Regions from separate parts of the Ferdinandcohnia sp. GQ5 genome, predicted to be linked through region 2. Evidence: riboswitches for the same ligand, from Rfam matches in the RefSeq annotation. Region 2 holds a riboswitch; the other holds the start of a gene.
What was found. Region 2 has a riboswitch for cyclic di-GMP ahead of AC6CHV_RS24330 (methyl-accepting chemotaxis protein). Riboswitches for the same ligand answer to the same signal wherever they lie in the genome.

Region 1 (8,162 bases), on a different contig from region 2:
CACTCTTGATCAAGTGGTTCATTAGAATGAGGAATCGTTCTTTCTTCTCCTAATAAAAATTCAATATTTGTATCGAGTGGCTTTGAAATCTTAGTTAAGAATTGAATAGAAGGATTTTTTTGTACATCTCGTTCAATATAGCTTAAATATGACTTTGAAACTCCAGCGCGTTTTGCAAGCTCTGTAATCGTGAGACTTTTCTGCCTTCGTAATTCTTTAATCCTCGAACCGATCATCTTCCTTCTCCTTCGTTAATTTGAATACTTACACGTTCATTATAAGGAACTTATTGTTCTTAATAAAATAATAAAATAGTAAGGAAATAAGAGATATTACGAGAAAACGAACGATATACGTTCTTTATTAAGAAAAAATGACTGATTTTGGGATTTTTCAAATATAAGACTTATGGGCTATACTCACATTGTAAGTTCGTTACAAAGAACATAAATGAACTTTACTAAGTACAGTTCTGGTTGATCTCCTTATCAATACATAAGGATTCAATATAAAAATTTATAAGAGAAAAAGAGGAGGAAACAAAAATGAGTTTGAAAAAGAAATTAGGTTTAGGGGTAGCATCAGCAGCACTAGGATTATCACTAATCGGGGGAGGAACATTTGCGTACTTCAGCGACACAGAAGTATCACACAATGAATTTACAGCTGGTACATTAGATTTAGCAGTAAACCCATCAGTTGTAATTGATGTTGAAAACATCAAGCCTGGAGATATAATGGTTCGTGAATTCCTATTAGAAAACAATGGTTCTTTAGATATTTCATCAGTTGATTTAGCTACAGCTTATAACGTTGTAGATGCAAAAGGTGATAATGTTGACGACTTTGGTAAACACATTAAGGTGCTATTCCTTGAAAATGCTGATAAAACAGGTGATGGTTGGGTTATCGGAGATTATAATGATGTAATTGCAGAAACTACATTGTATGATCTTCAAAATATGGAACCAGATGCAGTTGAAAACGTACAAGGCTTCTTTACCCACTTATTTGGATTAAACGGTGAAGGTGATGGTTTAGAGAATGGTACTAGTGACCAAATGTATGTTGCATTCGAATTTGTTGACAATGGTGCAGATCAAAACGAATTCCAAGGTGATACTTTAAAACTAGATTGGACATTTACTGCTCATCAAACTGAAGGGGAATTAAAATAATATTTCATAATTGAAAAGGGGAAGGGGATTCTATCTCCTTCCTTGTATACATACTAGTTACAATAATCTTGTGAAAAACGTTATTTATAGGGAGAAAAAAGGGGAAACGAAGATGAGTATGAAGAAAAAATTAGGACTAACTGCCGCAACAGCTATTCTAGGATTAGGACTTATTGGTGGGGGAACATTTGCTTATTTTAGCGACACTGAGGTATCAAATAATTCGTTTGCTGCTGGAACATTAGACTTAGAGCTAAAAAGTACTGATGACAGTGCATATGTTGATTTAAGTGTTGATAATATGAAGCCAGGTGATTGGACAATTAAACAACTTCGCTTATATAGCGAAGGTTCACTCAAAATTAAAGATGTAAAAATGAACGTTGATTACACAGTGTCTGATACAAATGGTGACAATGCTGGGGAAGATTTCGCAGATCATATTCTAGTAAGAATTAGTGAAAATAGACAAAATGGTCCAGTTGTACTTGATTGGACACCACTTTCTGAAATTGAAGATTTAGTTGTTGCTGAAGATTTAAACTCTAAAACAGGTCCATTAAATAATTCGGACAGACAAGTATTAATTTTCAACTATAAGTTCGATGATAATGGTGCGGATCAAAATAAATTCCAAGATGACAAATTAGATTTCCAATTGATTTTCGATGCTAGTCAACAAGATGGGGAACTTAGATAGCTACTAATAGGGGAGGAGAGCCCTCTCCTTCCTGTTTTATATATATTTATGAAAGCATAGCACCTGAGTTGTTTTCATAAATATATATAAATCCAGAATTGCGAATTTGAAGGGGCTGAGATAGCATTGCGAAAAACAAGTAGATTACTAAGAGAAATGAATAAAAGATATAAAAAATACAAAATCATATTTAAGGCTGCCCTTGTATTTTATATTCTAATATTCGCTATGAATTATTTTACTTCAACAACAACGGCATATTTCACTTCTAAATCACAAGGTAATATCTTAATTACTGCAGGTGAATGGTCGCCACCAGATAATAGTAATCTTGTATTCCCTGAGCCAGCTAACGATAATCTAAAAGCATGTCCGGCAGATATGGAAGTTATTTTAAGAAATACTGGAAGCGACATGACGACACAAAGTATTTATGAAATATATTTCACTTCAGAGAATGGAAAGCCTAAAAATCAAGGTGAAAAAATTTATGAAGGTGTTATTCCAATTCTAAAAAGTGGAGAAGAGATTACGTTAACACATAAAACAAGTAATGAAGGATTTTATGAGTTTAAAGCTATTCAAACGAATAAACAGTTTGATGATGCATGGAGCAAAAAGAAGCTCAAAGTAAAATGCATGAACAACAATTCTAATCAAAATGACAATTCTAATGAAACAATCGAAGTTGAAACGGAAGAGCCAGTTATTGAAAAAACTAAGGAAAATAATATAGAACCTGAAAATGAACAACAAAGTAATGAAGTATCCAGTGAGGAACCAACAGAAGTTACAAATGAAGAAGCAACATCTGATGGGATGGTAGGAACAACTGGTGATTCAACTGAAATTGCGAATGATATCATAGATGATAATAAAGAGGAGAAGGATGAATAATGAATAAAAAGAAGGTAATTAAGAAGTGGATTAATCAAATTGTCACGAGCTTGCTCGTACTATTATTAATAGGGGTAGCAGCTTTGGTAGTTTCAAATAAAATCTCAGGTGGGGAACCAACAATTTTTGGTTACCAACTTAAAACTGTATTATCAGGGTCAATGGAACCAGGAATCAAAACAGGATCTATTATCGCAGTAAAAACAGGCGGAGATATGACGCGGTTTAAAGAAGGTGACGTAATCACCTTTATGGAAGAAGATGAAAAACTCATCACTCACAGAATTACTGAAGTCCTAAAAAACGAGAATCAAGTGATGTATAAAACAAAAGGGGATAATAACAATACAGAAGATATTAATCCAGTATTAGCTCAAAATGTAGTAGCCGAATATCGTGGATTAACGATTCCTTATCTTGGATATTTTGCTGATTTTGCAAGTTCAAAAAATGGAACAATCATATTAATGATAGTCCCAGGGGTTTTGATCTTCCTATATTCTATTTTCTCACTTTGGAGAACAATTTCAAAAATTGATATAAGCAATAAAACAAAAGATGCTATCGAAGAAACAAAAACTAATTAAGGATCAATATTCTTTAAATATTGATCCCCTTCTAGGGAAGGAAGGGAGCAAATAATGAAGTTAGGTAAGAGTTTTATTAGAATAATATATTTTATGACAGTGTGTACTCTTCTATTTTTTTTTCTAGCAAATCAAGTTAAAGCATCTCCATCTAACAACAATAAAGAAATAGATATCAATACAACACCTGAAAAAGTATTATTTGATGTTGATAATTTTAAACCGGGAGACTGGGCAACTAGAACATTAATCATAAAAAATAGTGGTACTGAGGATTTTAACTATTTAACTTCAGCAGATCGAAAGTCAGGATCGAAAGAATTGTATGAGGAGTTATTTCTAACTATTTCTGATAAGAATGGAGATATTTTCAAAGGAAAATTGGGGAATTTTAAAAAAATAGATCCTAGACCAATAGTAAGTGGTCAACAAGAGGAACTAATATTTACGGTAGAATTTCCTCCACATTTAGGGAATGAGTACCAGGGTTTAGCAACTGAAGTGGAAATGAAGTTCTATGCAGAAGGTACTTTAGGTGGAGTCCTTCCTGTTGATGGACCTAAATTGCCTGAGACTGGTACTAACACCTTTAATATACTAATTGCTGGTATAATTTTAGCTTTAGGTGGAGGTTTTATATTTTACTACCTGAGAAAACGTTTAAGATCGTGATTGATAGATATTTAATTTAATAGGGAGTATATTCGTTCGTGTATTCTTTATTGAGAATGAATAAAAGCGGATCATAGGATATATCTGAATAAGTTCTCAATATTAACTTAACTTTATTAATGATGATTTGCGAGGTTTCCAATGAAATTTATCCTCATTTTGCTAGCTTTTTTAAATCTCATAGACGCATTTATCACCCATTTCGGAATCCTTGGCGGCCATATATCAGAAGCCAACCCGTTAATGTACACAATATACGAAATCCATCCGGTCTTATTTTTACTTATAAAAGCAATGCTTTCTTTATGTTTGATTTCACTTTATTTTATCATTCGTATCCCAGTGAACCGATTAATTCGTTCTTTATCCTATGTAGCCACTGCTTTATATGCATATGTTTTTATCCTCCATGGCTATTGGATTACTCAAATTTTCTAAATGGAGGAGTCTCTATGTATACAAAAACATGTTCAAGATGTTATCGACCATCTTTTAGGAGCAGTAAACAAGGTAAATGGAACTGTCCAATTTGTAATCATAATCTCGCAACATTTCGTGCCCGTGATGCTGGAGAAGCATATCCTTCATCATTACAGAAAAAATACCCAATTCCTCAACAATCTGAATCCCACAGTAATACCACTTTCGATACATACATATAAAATAAAAAATGCTTCAGGCAACCAATGTGCCGAAGCATTTTCTATTTATTATCCATCTTCCATTTGTTGAATTCTAAGAATGATCGAAATTCCTCTTTGGAAACTCCTGATTTCATTGCCTCGCGTACTAGTCTAGTCCATTCTGAATCAAGTTCTACACTTTCAGGTTCTGATTGTTCATGGAGCAATTCGTTGACTGTAACTCCTAATACTGTAGATATTTTTTCAAGAAATTGGATAGAAGGGTTTGATTGGAGATTCCGTTCGATTGAGCTCAAGTATGATTTGGCAACTCCAGCGCGATCTGCTAGTTCAGATAGGGATAATTGTTTTTGCAAACGAAATGTTTTGATACGTTGACCAATCATTCTTTCTCACCTTCCTTCATATACCTATTATAGCATATAACGAAGTAAATGTTTTATAACAAGAACACAAAAAACTGAAAAATAAAAAGGAACCCGATAATTTAGGTTCCCTCGCATCCTTATGTTTCCAATCCGTAGCTTCAAAAGGTTATTGTTATATGTATAGATAAGGTCCGTTATGCTGTTTTACTTTGGAGGAAAGCTTGAATATCCTGGACGCTCATTCCCATCTCCACTGCTTCTAATATAAGGTCGATCCAATCTTGATCCAATTGCTCATCTTTGTTTTGTACTTCATTTAACATTTCGTTTCCTCCCAAAATACAATTAGTATTCCAGGCAGTCCAGCCGTCTTAATTGTTACGTCCAATCTTAGACCTGTGACTTTGCGTCCCTATTTTTCAATAGGTTTGCCTTTGTCTGTTCGAATGTTAGCCGTCTACCTAAAACGATAGTCTCTTATGTATAGAACCTTTGTATTACATTTAGAAGTATAAAACATGAAAATGAAATTTTCTGTAAAAATCTGTCGATGTCAAAATATTTACAAAACACGAAATATAGTTCGTCCGACCAATCGAATTTTAGTAGTTTTACTCTATTTATGTAGAATAAACTCGAATTATAGGGATTTAGACCTATAAAATGTAAACTTAATGAAGTGGTTGGTTAATACATAGTGATATTCTAACCAGGTTTTTTGTAAAATTACCAAAAAATTGTAAGGAATTTGTCGAACGATTTCTTTTAAAATACCCTCAAAAAAATAGTACCTACCCTCGGAAGGTGAGGATAGGTCAATTTTACATCGTGTTTTGACAAAGATAAAACAACCCGCCATTGATAATTTCGACAAGAACTTTCGGTTCGTATTGCTCTTTGAGTGCTTCTTTTTCAATTTCATAGCTTTCAGGTTTTTCTTCGATGCCCTCATAAAAGGAATTTAGCAAGGCTAAATCTTCGTCCCAGCGCTGCCTTGCTTCATCTGCCCAAGAGTGGTCCTGAGTTTCAACATACCCTCGCACATATTGCTGGAGACGGTTAATTCCACTTTGTGGCTTAACAAGCGGTGACATTGTATACGTATGATCAGGTATCTTAGGAGTAAGCGGCAACTTTTCAACTTTTTCTTGGAAATCTTCAACAATGATTCCATTAATAAGCTGTAACCCGAGTGACATCAGCACATCACGCTTGCGGTCACTCTTGTATGAAATTTTTACATTCAACCCAAGCCACGGGAAAAGAGGGGTATTCCCTTGTGCACCGGGCGGTGATTGCTGATACAAGCGTATATAACTTGCGAGCTTTTTCGTCGATTCAAAAATCTGATGTAAACGGGGGGCACCAAAATGAATAAAGTCGCCCTTCACATTGTCAGGCGTTTGATCCCGATCTGTAATTAATGTAAGCTTCATCGGATTTGGAGTTCCGCCTGTTTTTTCAACATATGTCCAATAAAAAGGTCGATTCATTAATTGCTTATCTAAATCAACGGTTAATTGTACGGTCATATATCCGGGATGACGTTCAAGAATTTCACAATGGTTTGAAACAAAATAATTCTCAAGAAAGTTAACTATTTCCTGTTGCTGCATGCTGCTCACCACCATTTTGTTCTTCAAAGCTTATGATAGAAGTTAAATTTTCCATCTTAATTTTCATTTCACCCTCACTCCGCGAACGAAGCATGATATCCTGAATATGGTCTTCGATGTTACCGAGATCCAATCTTGTTAGGATATCATCCAATTGTCCAATCACACGCTCAAACAGATTAATTTTTTCATATAATAGCTTTAAAATATGCTCTTCAACCGTGTTCTTTGTTGCGAAATTATAAATATGAACATCTTTTTCCTGGCCAAGGCGGTGAATACGCCCAATCCGTTGCTCAAGCCTCATTGGATTCCAAGGGAGGTCATAATTAATAATGTGGTTACAGAATTGTAGGTTAATTCCTTCACCACCAGCTTCTGTTGCAATCAAGACCTGGAACTTACCTTTAAACAATTCTCTCATCCAATCTTTTTTCCCGCGTTTAAATCCACCTCTAAATGGAACAGATGAAATTCCATTCTGTTGCAGAAACCATTGTAAATACATTTGGGTTGCACGGTATTCGGTGAAAATGATGACTTTATCATCGATTTGTTTGATTAATTCAACCGCTTTTTCAGCCTTAGAATTTTGTGTAACCTGTTCGACCTTTTTCATGAGGCCCATCACCATATCCTCAGGGACCGCGCTACTTCCGTCTTCATTCTTTTTCTCAAGCATTTTCTTCAACGTAAAATATACAGCCTCTCGACTACTACAAGCCTCTCTTTGTAAGGTTAAGATTGAGAACATACTGGATGCAAAGCCTGAAAAGCTAGACCGATAGGCAGAAATGGCATCATATAGTTCCTGTTCAGTCTCAGAAAATTCAATTGGCACTGTTTCCACCTTGCGTTTTGTCCACTCAATTCCTGTATCGTCACGGCGATTGCGGATCATCACCTTATTCACTAATTCTTTCAAATGCTCATGGTCATCGATTGAACGACTCTTCTTTCCGAAAGATTCCTCAAAATTCTCCTGATTCCCTAAATGCCCAGGCTTCAGCAATGAAACAAGATTAAAAATTTCATCGATCCGGTTTTGAATCGGAGTAGCGGTTAATAGTAAACAAAACTTCTTTTTCAGGTTTTGAACAAATTCATAGTTTTTTGTTTTGTTGTTTTTAAGCTTGTGAGCTTCATCGATAATGATCAAATCATAATCCTGTTCATACACAATTTCACGATGTGGGCTTCTTTTTGCCGTATCGATAGACGAAACAATTACATCATATTGCTCCCACATATAGCTCTTTTTTTGCTGGACCGCTGGAATGTAAAACTTCTGATTTAATTCTGATGCCCATTGTGACACAAGGGATGCTGGAACAAGGATTAATACCTTCTTTACCAGTCCACGAATCATATATTCTTTCAAAATAAGGCCGGCTTCTATTGTTTTTCCAAGTCCAACTTCATCTGCTAAAATGGCTTTTCCGTTCATTTTTTCTACCACTTGCTTTGCAACTTCAAGCTGATGTGGTAGTGGTGTTAGCT
Region 2 (8,162 bases):
CTTCCCCCAGCACTATTTGTCCCAGGCTTGGATGAGTTCGTTTAGTTCGCCGGCGTTTTCTTCGAGTTGTTTGGCGCTTTTGGCGACTTCTTCCATGGAACTACTGGATTGCTGGGCGGTTGCGGATACTTGTTCAACGCCAGCAGCTGATTCTTCAGCGACAGCCGCAATTCCTTCGATGGCACCGCTAATCTCTCTTGTATCTTCAAGTACCCCGTATAACGAGCTTGACATTGCTTCTATTTGTGTACCGATTTCTTCAATTGTTCGTTTCAATTCATTAAAGGTTTTTCCGGTCGTTTGAATTTGGTTGGTGCCTTCTTCAACGGATTGATAGCCGTCATCTAAGGATTGAACGACCTGCTTTGATTCTGTTTGGATACCTTTTACAATCTCTGTGATCTCTGCGACCGATTTACCAACCTGTTCTGCAAGCTTTCGAACCTCATCGGCAACAACCGCAAATCCTCTTCCGTGTTCTCCTGCGCGGGCTGCCTCGATTGCTGCGTTTAATGCTAAAAGATTCGTTTGCCCCGCGATCTCCTGAATAACTTTAACAAGCTTCGTAATCTCGTTTGTTTTATGGTCCAGACCAACAACAAGCGCGTGTGACTGTTTCATTTTTTCATAGATGCTCGACATTTGTTGAATCGATGTTTCCATATATGAACTGCCGTCGTTTGTCATGGCAAGCATGCCTTGTGATTGTTCCTTAATACTATCGCCCTTAACCGCTACATGCATGATTTCGTCCGAGAACGTGGACATTTTTTCAATTAATGTGGTAGCAGACGTCGCCTGGTCTTCTGCACCGCGTGAAAGTTCCTCCATTGTGACTGCTATCTGCTGACTGCCCGCCATAACCTCATCCGCATACTGGGTCAATTCTTCACTTTGACCAGTGACACTGTCGGAGACGACAACCATTTTCTTAAACATGCCTTTTAAATTTTCATTCATCTCATTAACCGCCAAAACAAGCTGACCAATTTCATCTTTGAGCTTCGTTTTAATTGGGTCCGATTGAAGATTGCCATTGGAAATCGCCTTCATTCGACTTGCAACACTTTTTACCGGTCTAGCAATCACCACAGAGGTATAAATCGAAATCACAATTCCTAAAATAATCACAGCAGCTGTGACCAGAAGTCCTACAAAGTTCACGGATTGACCATATTTCACAACGTCCGTACCCGTTGAGACAATCTGTCTTTCTCGATCATCCGTGAGCTTTTTAACTTGTTCCATCAATTCATTTGACTTCGGCTGGATATACGTCTTCAAATTATGCATCGCAAGCTCAGTATCCCCGCTATCATAAGGGGCAAAAACTTTTTCCTTCATCAATTCACGCCAATTTTTCATTTCTCTTATAAGCTCTTCAACCTCTTTTACCTTCATTGCATTTAATTTTCGATCCGTTAAATCAAATTCTACCGAGTAAACATCATACTCATTTCTATAGGTATCATCCCCATACAGTACATACGCCCTCGCAAGCGCAATACTCTGGGCAATATTGTATTTCAAACTATCATATTCTAGTAAAACGGAGAGTTCCTCCGACACAACATCGTCCGTTTTCTGATTCATATTGGACACCGCTATGTAATTATAGGTCGCTAAGCCTATACAAAGGATGATAATGGCAAAAAAACTAACAAATAACCTTGTTCGAATACTTTTCATCTATGGTACCTCTTCCTCGTAGAATAGTAGAAAATCAGGCAAAAAAATAAGACCAATCACTAAAAGAATGGCCCAACAAGCGTACATTATTGGCAGCCAGGCGATCATGGTACAGTGTACGGTAGACCCTAGGCTTTGCGTCCAATCCTTTCGGAGAGTTTGCCCTATTCTGATATACGTTTTCTTCTATTAGTATATAAGTTTTTCTACTCTTCAACAATAGACCACATCATAATTCCCATTACTTTTTCACTACTAATTCTAGCAACAATTTCATAAAATCTTCCTTATTCGCCGGTAGAACCTCAGGTAACTCCACATTCACCTTCATCATCTTCGAATCCCTCCATTTTTCTGGGACAAGTGACCTGTCCCTGTGTCCCATCTTCTAGTAATCTAGTATTGCCGGATTTTTGATAGATATACATGTTTGGGAGAGAAATTTTGATAGATTTGAGTAAGGGAGAGTAAAAAAGGAAGAAACGAAAAAGCCAGCCCGGGGGCTGACTTTTTAGTTACGAGCGGAAGTAAGTGCCTGCTCGATCACGCGCATATTTTTCAACGTTTCATCAAGGTTGTACATCGGTTGTTTATTAGAAAGAACACTTTCTGCAAAATGCTCCACCTGAAGCTTATACTGGTCACCTTGCACCGTTTCTTCACGTTGGCCTCCTTCGTTGTTCACCACAAGCACACCGTTTCCACCTTCATTGTCAGGACGGAATGCATGCTTCACTACGATCGAACCTTTCGTGCCGACCACTTCATACTGCTCCTTAAATGATTGCTCAAAACTAACATCAAAGTTCGCAATTACGCCACTTTCAAACTTCAGCGTACCTGCTGCCGTAATGTCGACGTCATGTGTCGGGTGAATGTTTGCAGCTGCCTTCACTTCAACTGGCTCTTCACCCGTAATCAAACGACTTGCATGGATGCAATAGCAACCCACATCATATAACACGCCGCCACCAAGATCCTTTTGCATCTTAATGCTTCCAGAATTCAAATCATGGAGGAAGGAGAATGTTGAGCGAATTAACTTCACATCACCAATTTCGCCTCCTGCGATCATTTCTTTCACACGGTTATGCTGTGGATGGAACTGATACATGAACGCTTCCATGAAAATCACATTGTTTTCTTTAAAAGCTGTCGCCATCTCTTCCACGTCTTGTGAGGTCAATGCTGCTGGCTTTTCACAAAGCACATGTTTTCCGTGCTTCGCAGCTTCAATCGCCCATTGTTTATGTAGTTGATTTGGAAGCGGAATGTACACCGCATCAATTTCAGGGTCATTCAATAAATCGGTGTATGATTCATAATGCTTTGGAATGCCAAGGTCAACAGCAAAGTCTTTCGCCTTCCCGCTTTCACTCGCAACAGCCACAACCTCTGCATTATGTGCACGCTCCATCGCTGGAATCACTGTATTTCGCGCAATTTTCGCGGTTGATAAAACACCAAAACGAACCTTTGTCATCTGAGTTCCTCCTAAATTATTGAATCAAATGCGCCTTGGCGTATTTGCGCCCGATTTTTTTCGAGCTTTCTCGAAAAAAATCCACTGAAAAATCGTGGCATCCGCCGGAGGCATAACTTTATTCAGCCAAGGGTTATACTCCTTAAATTGTAAACTCTTTTACCATTGTCTTACTAATATAAGTAGTGGACTTCTAAGCAATAAAGTTACTAAACAATTACATATTCTCATATTTTAGGAGATTACGAAAGGCTTTATCTTGAAATAAAAAAAGCCAGAGTTCATCCTCTGACTTCATCCTTAAAATTGATCAAGTTATACAGAGTGACAATCTTTTAACTTGCCAATTAAATCCTGCATAACCTCTTCAGTTGTGATAGTAGTTGTTTCTTCTACTTTTTTCTGAATGTCTACCATTATTTTTAAAAGTTGTTCAGAACTCATACTTTTTACCTACCATTTTCATTTTCCAATTAAAATCCATTTTACACTATTCAGCAAATTTTGCAAAGGAAAATTGTGACAAAACTTCAACAAAAAACCCCTAACGATTTATCAGGGGCCAAAACTTACTTATTGTACTGGAGGAGGTCCGTCACCCATATGAACTCCATCCGCAAAAACTGATAATAACACTTCGCCATTTTCGTGAACAAACGGAACAGCGACCATTGTGTAGACTTTCCCCTCAGAGTTAGGCATTTTTATTGCCATAATCTGATTAGCCCCGACAAACTGGTATCCGTTACTCTTTTTATCTGCTTTCACCACTTTAAATTCATTCGATTTCAATATGCTCGCAACCGCCTTGTTACGCTCTGCTCCTTGCAAATAGTCGCCACATCCGCAATCATCCCCATGAGCAAATGCAGTATTTCCAGGTAGTACAAGCATTAACAACACCAGCACAATCCCTAAAACTTTGACAAAGTTCCCCATTCAAAACCCTCCCTTTAGTAGCTTCATTCTACAGATTACACAGAAATCGACAAATTCCTTTATTTTCTGTAAAAATGGTACTAAAGGTAGGGCACTTCATTCTGAACTAGTTCTATTAACCTATTCGTATTTAAAAAGTCAATACAACCTTGCAAACCTCATCTTTATTGTTAATGACTTCTTCCAGTGCTGCTTTGATATCAGTAAATTCGAAGGTATGTGTATGCATTTTTTCAGGTGTAATGGCACCCGATTCTAGTAATTCGATGACATGTGGGAATCGATAATTGTTCAGACGTGATCCAACTACATCGACACCTTTTTTTGTAAAAGCGACTTGTGGAATTTCTGATGGTTTGTTACCAGTCCCTAATGCGACGATTCGACCTGCAGGAGAAACGAATTCCAATGCCTCTTCTAAACTTCTCGGTGAGCAAACAGAGTCAACAATCACGGGTATACCCTCTCCATCCGTAAACTCGTTAATTGCTTCTGCTAGGCTCTCCTCAAGAACATTTACCACTCGGTCTGCACCCATATCTGTTGCACGCTCCAAACGGTTGTTCACAAGATCCGTCATGATCACTTCTGCTCCGCGTGATTTAGCCACCTGCATTACAGCAACCCCGATTGGACCCGAACCCATCACCAACACCTTGTCTCCTTTTGTGATTCGGCCACGTTCATTCACCTCAACGCCAATTGAGTATGGTTCAACAAGAGACACATGAAGTGGATTCGTCGTATCCTTGTTTACCTTATAGGCATTTTCTTCGGTTGTTTTTACATATTCAGCAAATCCGCCATCACGATGTACACCTGTTACCTCAACAGTAGAGCAAACATTGTGGTGACCAGTTCGGCAAGCGTAACAGGTTCCACAGCTATTGACATTATCGACAGCGACTAAGTCGCCCACTTTAACCTTCGTTACCCCGCTGCCAACAGATTCCACAATCCCACCAAATTCGTGACCGATTAATCGTGGATATGTCGCAAGCGAGTTTGAACCATTGTAGATCCCCACATCTGAACCGCAAATCCCACCAGCTATGACTTTTATAATAACGTCTTTCCTGTCAGTAATCTCTGGCTTTGGAACCTCCTTGACTTCCACTTCAAAGGGTTTATTTATCATGATTGCTTTCATATCTCATCCTCCTTATTGAGTCGTTAGACGTCTGTATACTTGTCGACAACCTATATTTTTAAAAAGTATCTTAACAGGTGTACCGCACTGAAAGTCGTCATGTGCCTTTCCGTTGCTATGCCTGTCTTCAGATACTTATTGTCCTTTTGAAATACTTTTTCCAACACTATCAATCATATCTTCAAAGTGCTCATTTAAGATTTTATTAATTTGTTGGCTGTCCTTAGAACTGAGGTATTGCACGATAGCTCGGTGTTGATTTAATAAAGGTTCGATTTCATGGGCATTCGAAGAAAACCTTTTTTCAGTTGCAACAAGCATGGCCGCATATATGATTTGGCAGATGCTATTCCACAAATGTAATATTCTTTCATGTCCTGTATCAATGATAATAGTCTCATGGAATTGCAAGTCATAATAGGCAAACTCCATATAGTTTCCGTGCTTTGCTGCCATTTCCATTTTATCAATGGTAACAGAAAGCTTTTGAACCGTTGTTTCACAATCATCCGCTAAAAGTTTTTTAATCGCAAAGTTTTCGATGAGAATCCGTACATCATATAACTCACTCATTCCTTTAGGGGTTAGACCTTGTACAACAGCGCCCATTCTTTCAAGTCGAATTAACCCCTCGTGTTGTAGGATTTTGAGCGACTCCCTTACAGGCGATCGACTTGTTCCAAATTTAGAAGCTATTTGGTTTTCTGATAACGTCTCACCATTTTTAATCGTACCTTTTATAATTTCTAAGCGAAGCTCATATGCTATTTTTTCTCCCAATGAAGCACCGGGTAAATCCGTAACAGACTCCAAATATCTTCCCACCTTTCAATCTTCTATCTTTAGGATAATTTAAAGAATTTCCTTTCGCAAGAGGTGTTCAAAGCGCTTTCAGCCTATTTTTCTACCAATAGGTCCTATCGTTCATTCCAAAGAACTTTGACAACAGCCTTTTTCACTGGCTTCGGTGCACTTGTGTACATCCCTGGCATATGAGCATCCTCTGGTGTAAAAAGAGCAAACATGCCTTCCTTCACAAGGAAGCGGTCCTCTGCTACAGTCTCTAAGAAGTAAAGATCTTTTTCCTTCAACTCTTCTACTACTCTAGTATTCTCGACATTTGTATAACCCATTTTTTCCTCACCACGAATGATATACTGCACATCGGCATAGCGAGAATGACATTCAAAACGCGCTTCTTCACTGCTCTTTGTTTCATATTCATGAATTTGGATAAAAACATTATCGCCATCAATTTCGTATTCCCCTACAGGAAGTTCCGTAAGGTCTGTTTCGCGTAAATAATCGAGTGCCATTTTCAAACGTGGTCGCACACCTTCATACAAATGTGCATTTGCTAATTTATCAATAATCACAATGATTCCTCCAATACGAAATCGCCATTAATCTTTATAATGACTCTTCACCAATTCTTCCATGACTTTACTTGTCCTTAATGCTGTTTCACCCGTGCATGAGCAATTTGCATCTACACCTGTTAGTTCCGCAACGAGGGTTTCAATCAACGGCTGATGAACGTGCTTTGGCTGTTCAAAGCTCCATTCCTGTGTGCCTTCTGAAGTTGTAAGTAAAATCGGATCATTGCTAAAAGTGGAAAAAGAAATCTTTCCTTTACTACCAATAATTTCATTCATATCTACATTTTCAAAGGCGGAAAAGCACCAGCTACCTGTTCCATGGACGCCTGATTCAAACAAATAAGTCCCCGTTACAATATCTTCAGCTGGGTAATGTCCAGCTTGATTGGACGCAAAGCCCTTTACATCTGTGATCGGTCCTAGTAAAAAGTCCAATAAATCAATGGTATGGCTCGCTAAATCAAAAAATAATCCTCCACCTGCAAGTTCCGGTTGAACACGCCATGGTAGATTATCCTTATCTAAAACATCTTCAGCTACCTTCTGGTATTGAGTCGTCTTCACAAATCGAACCTCACCAATTGCATTCGATTCAATCAGTTCCTTGATTTTCAAGAATCTTGGCATTGCCCGACGATAAAAGGAAACATATAATGGTACTCCTGCTTCCTTGCAGACTACGATCATTTCCTCACATTCTGCACTATTTAACGCCATTGGTTTTTCTACGTAAACAGGTTTTCCTGCTTGTGCAACCTTAATCGCATATTCCTTATGTGATGCAGGTGGTGTCGCGATATAGACGGCATCGACCTCAGGGTCGTTGATGAGTGCATCCGCATCATCATACCATTTTGGAACATTATGACGCTCTGCATAATCCTTCGCAAGCTCACCCGTTCTACGCATAACCGCAACTAATTCAGAGTTCTCAACCTTTTGAAACGCAGGCCCACTTTTCACTTCAGTGACATCCCCGCAACCAATAATTCCCCAACGAACACTTTCCAAAGCCATATTAGATTAACCTCCTTATTGGGTCAGAGGGACAGGTCCCTTGTCCCACCAATTTTTTCCTGGGACGAGGGACCTGTCCCCGCGTCCCATTATCTACCCAGATAGCCTCCGTCGACTGCTATTGTAAATCCGTGCAGATAGTCGGATGCATCTGAGGCTAAGAAAATAGCAGCACCTTGTAAGTCTTCACCAGTCCCCCAACGTCCTGCTGGAATCCGGGCTAAGATTTCCTTATTGCGTGTCTCGTCCGCAATTAACGCTGAATTCATTTCCGTTGCCATATAGCCTGGAGCAATACAGTTCACATTCACACGATGCTTTGCCCATTCATTTGCCAATGCTTTTGAAAATTGCATGACCGCGCCTTTACTCGCTGCATAAGCAGGTACCGTAAAGCCACCAAAATATGATAGCATCGAAGCTAAGTTAATAATCTTACCCTTCCCTTGTTCAATCATATGCTTGCCCACCTTTTGACAGAGGAAGAAGACAGCATTTGCATTGA

Region 1: it holds a riboswitch for cyclic di-GMP, as region 2 does, so the genes downstream of both, AC6CHV_RS21765 (DNA-binding anti-repressor SinI) here and AC6CHV_RS24330 (methyl-accepting chemotaxis protein) in region 2, are expected to answer to the same signal.

What each region holds. Positions count from the first base shown of each region.
Region 1 is NZ_JCAXEW010000022.1:5,046-13,207, reverse strand. Features, by position in the region: gene AC6CHV_RS21810 (helix-turn-helix domain-containing protein) at 1-236, opposite strand, end outside; gene AC6CHV_RS21805 (TasA family protein) at 546-1,178, shown strand; gene AC6CHV_RS21800 (TasA family protein) at 1,291-1,878, shown strand; gene tapA (amyloid fiber anchoring/assembly protein TapA) at 2,005-2,775, shown strand; gene sipW (signal peptidase I SipW) at 2,775-3,362, shown strand; gene AC6CHV_RS21785 (TasA family protein) at 3,417-4,034, shown strand; gene AC6CHV_RS21780 (DUF5658 family protein) at 4,176-4,472, shown strand; gene AC6CHV_RS21775 (hypothetical protein) at 4,487-4,696, shown strand; gene AC6CHV_RS21770 (helix-turn-helix domain-containing protein) at 4,738-5,064, opposite strand; gene AC6CHV_RS21765 (DNA-binding anti-repressor SinI) at 5,241-5,369, opposite strand; cyclic di-GMP riboswitch class I at 5,400-5,489, opposite strand; gene AC6CHV_RS21760 (YqhG family protein) at 5,868-6,662, opposite strand; gene AC6CHV_RS21755 (DEAD/DEAH box helicase) at 6,640-8,162, opposite strand, start outside.
Region 2 is NZ_JCAXEW010000028.1:20,259-28,420, reverse strand. Features, by position in the region: gene AC6CHV_RS24330 (methyl-accepting chemotaxis protein) at 13-1,689, opposite strand; cyclic di-GMP riboswitch class I at 1,778-1,863, opposite strand; gene AC6CHV_RS24325 (Gfo/Idh/MocA family protein) at 2,201-3,172, opposite strand; gene AC6CHV_RS24320 (YwzD family small protein) at 3,488-3,616, opposite strand; gene AC6CHV_RS24315 (hypothetical protein) at 3,746-4,111, opposite strand; gene AC6CHV_RS24310 (zinc-binding dehydrogenase) at 4,242-5,261, opposite strand; gene AC6CHV_RS24305 (FCD domain-containing protein) at 5,397-6,074, opposite strand; gene AC6CHV_RS24300 (YhcH/YjgK/YiaL family protein) at 6,179-6,637, opposite strand; gene AC6CHV_RS24295 (Gfo/Idh/MocA family oxidoreductase) at 6,665-7,657, opposite strand; gene AC6CHV_RS24290 (glucose 1-dehydrogenase) at 7,747-8,162, opposite strand, start outside.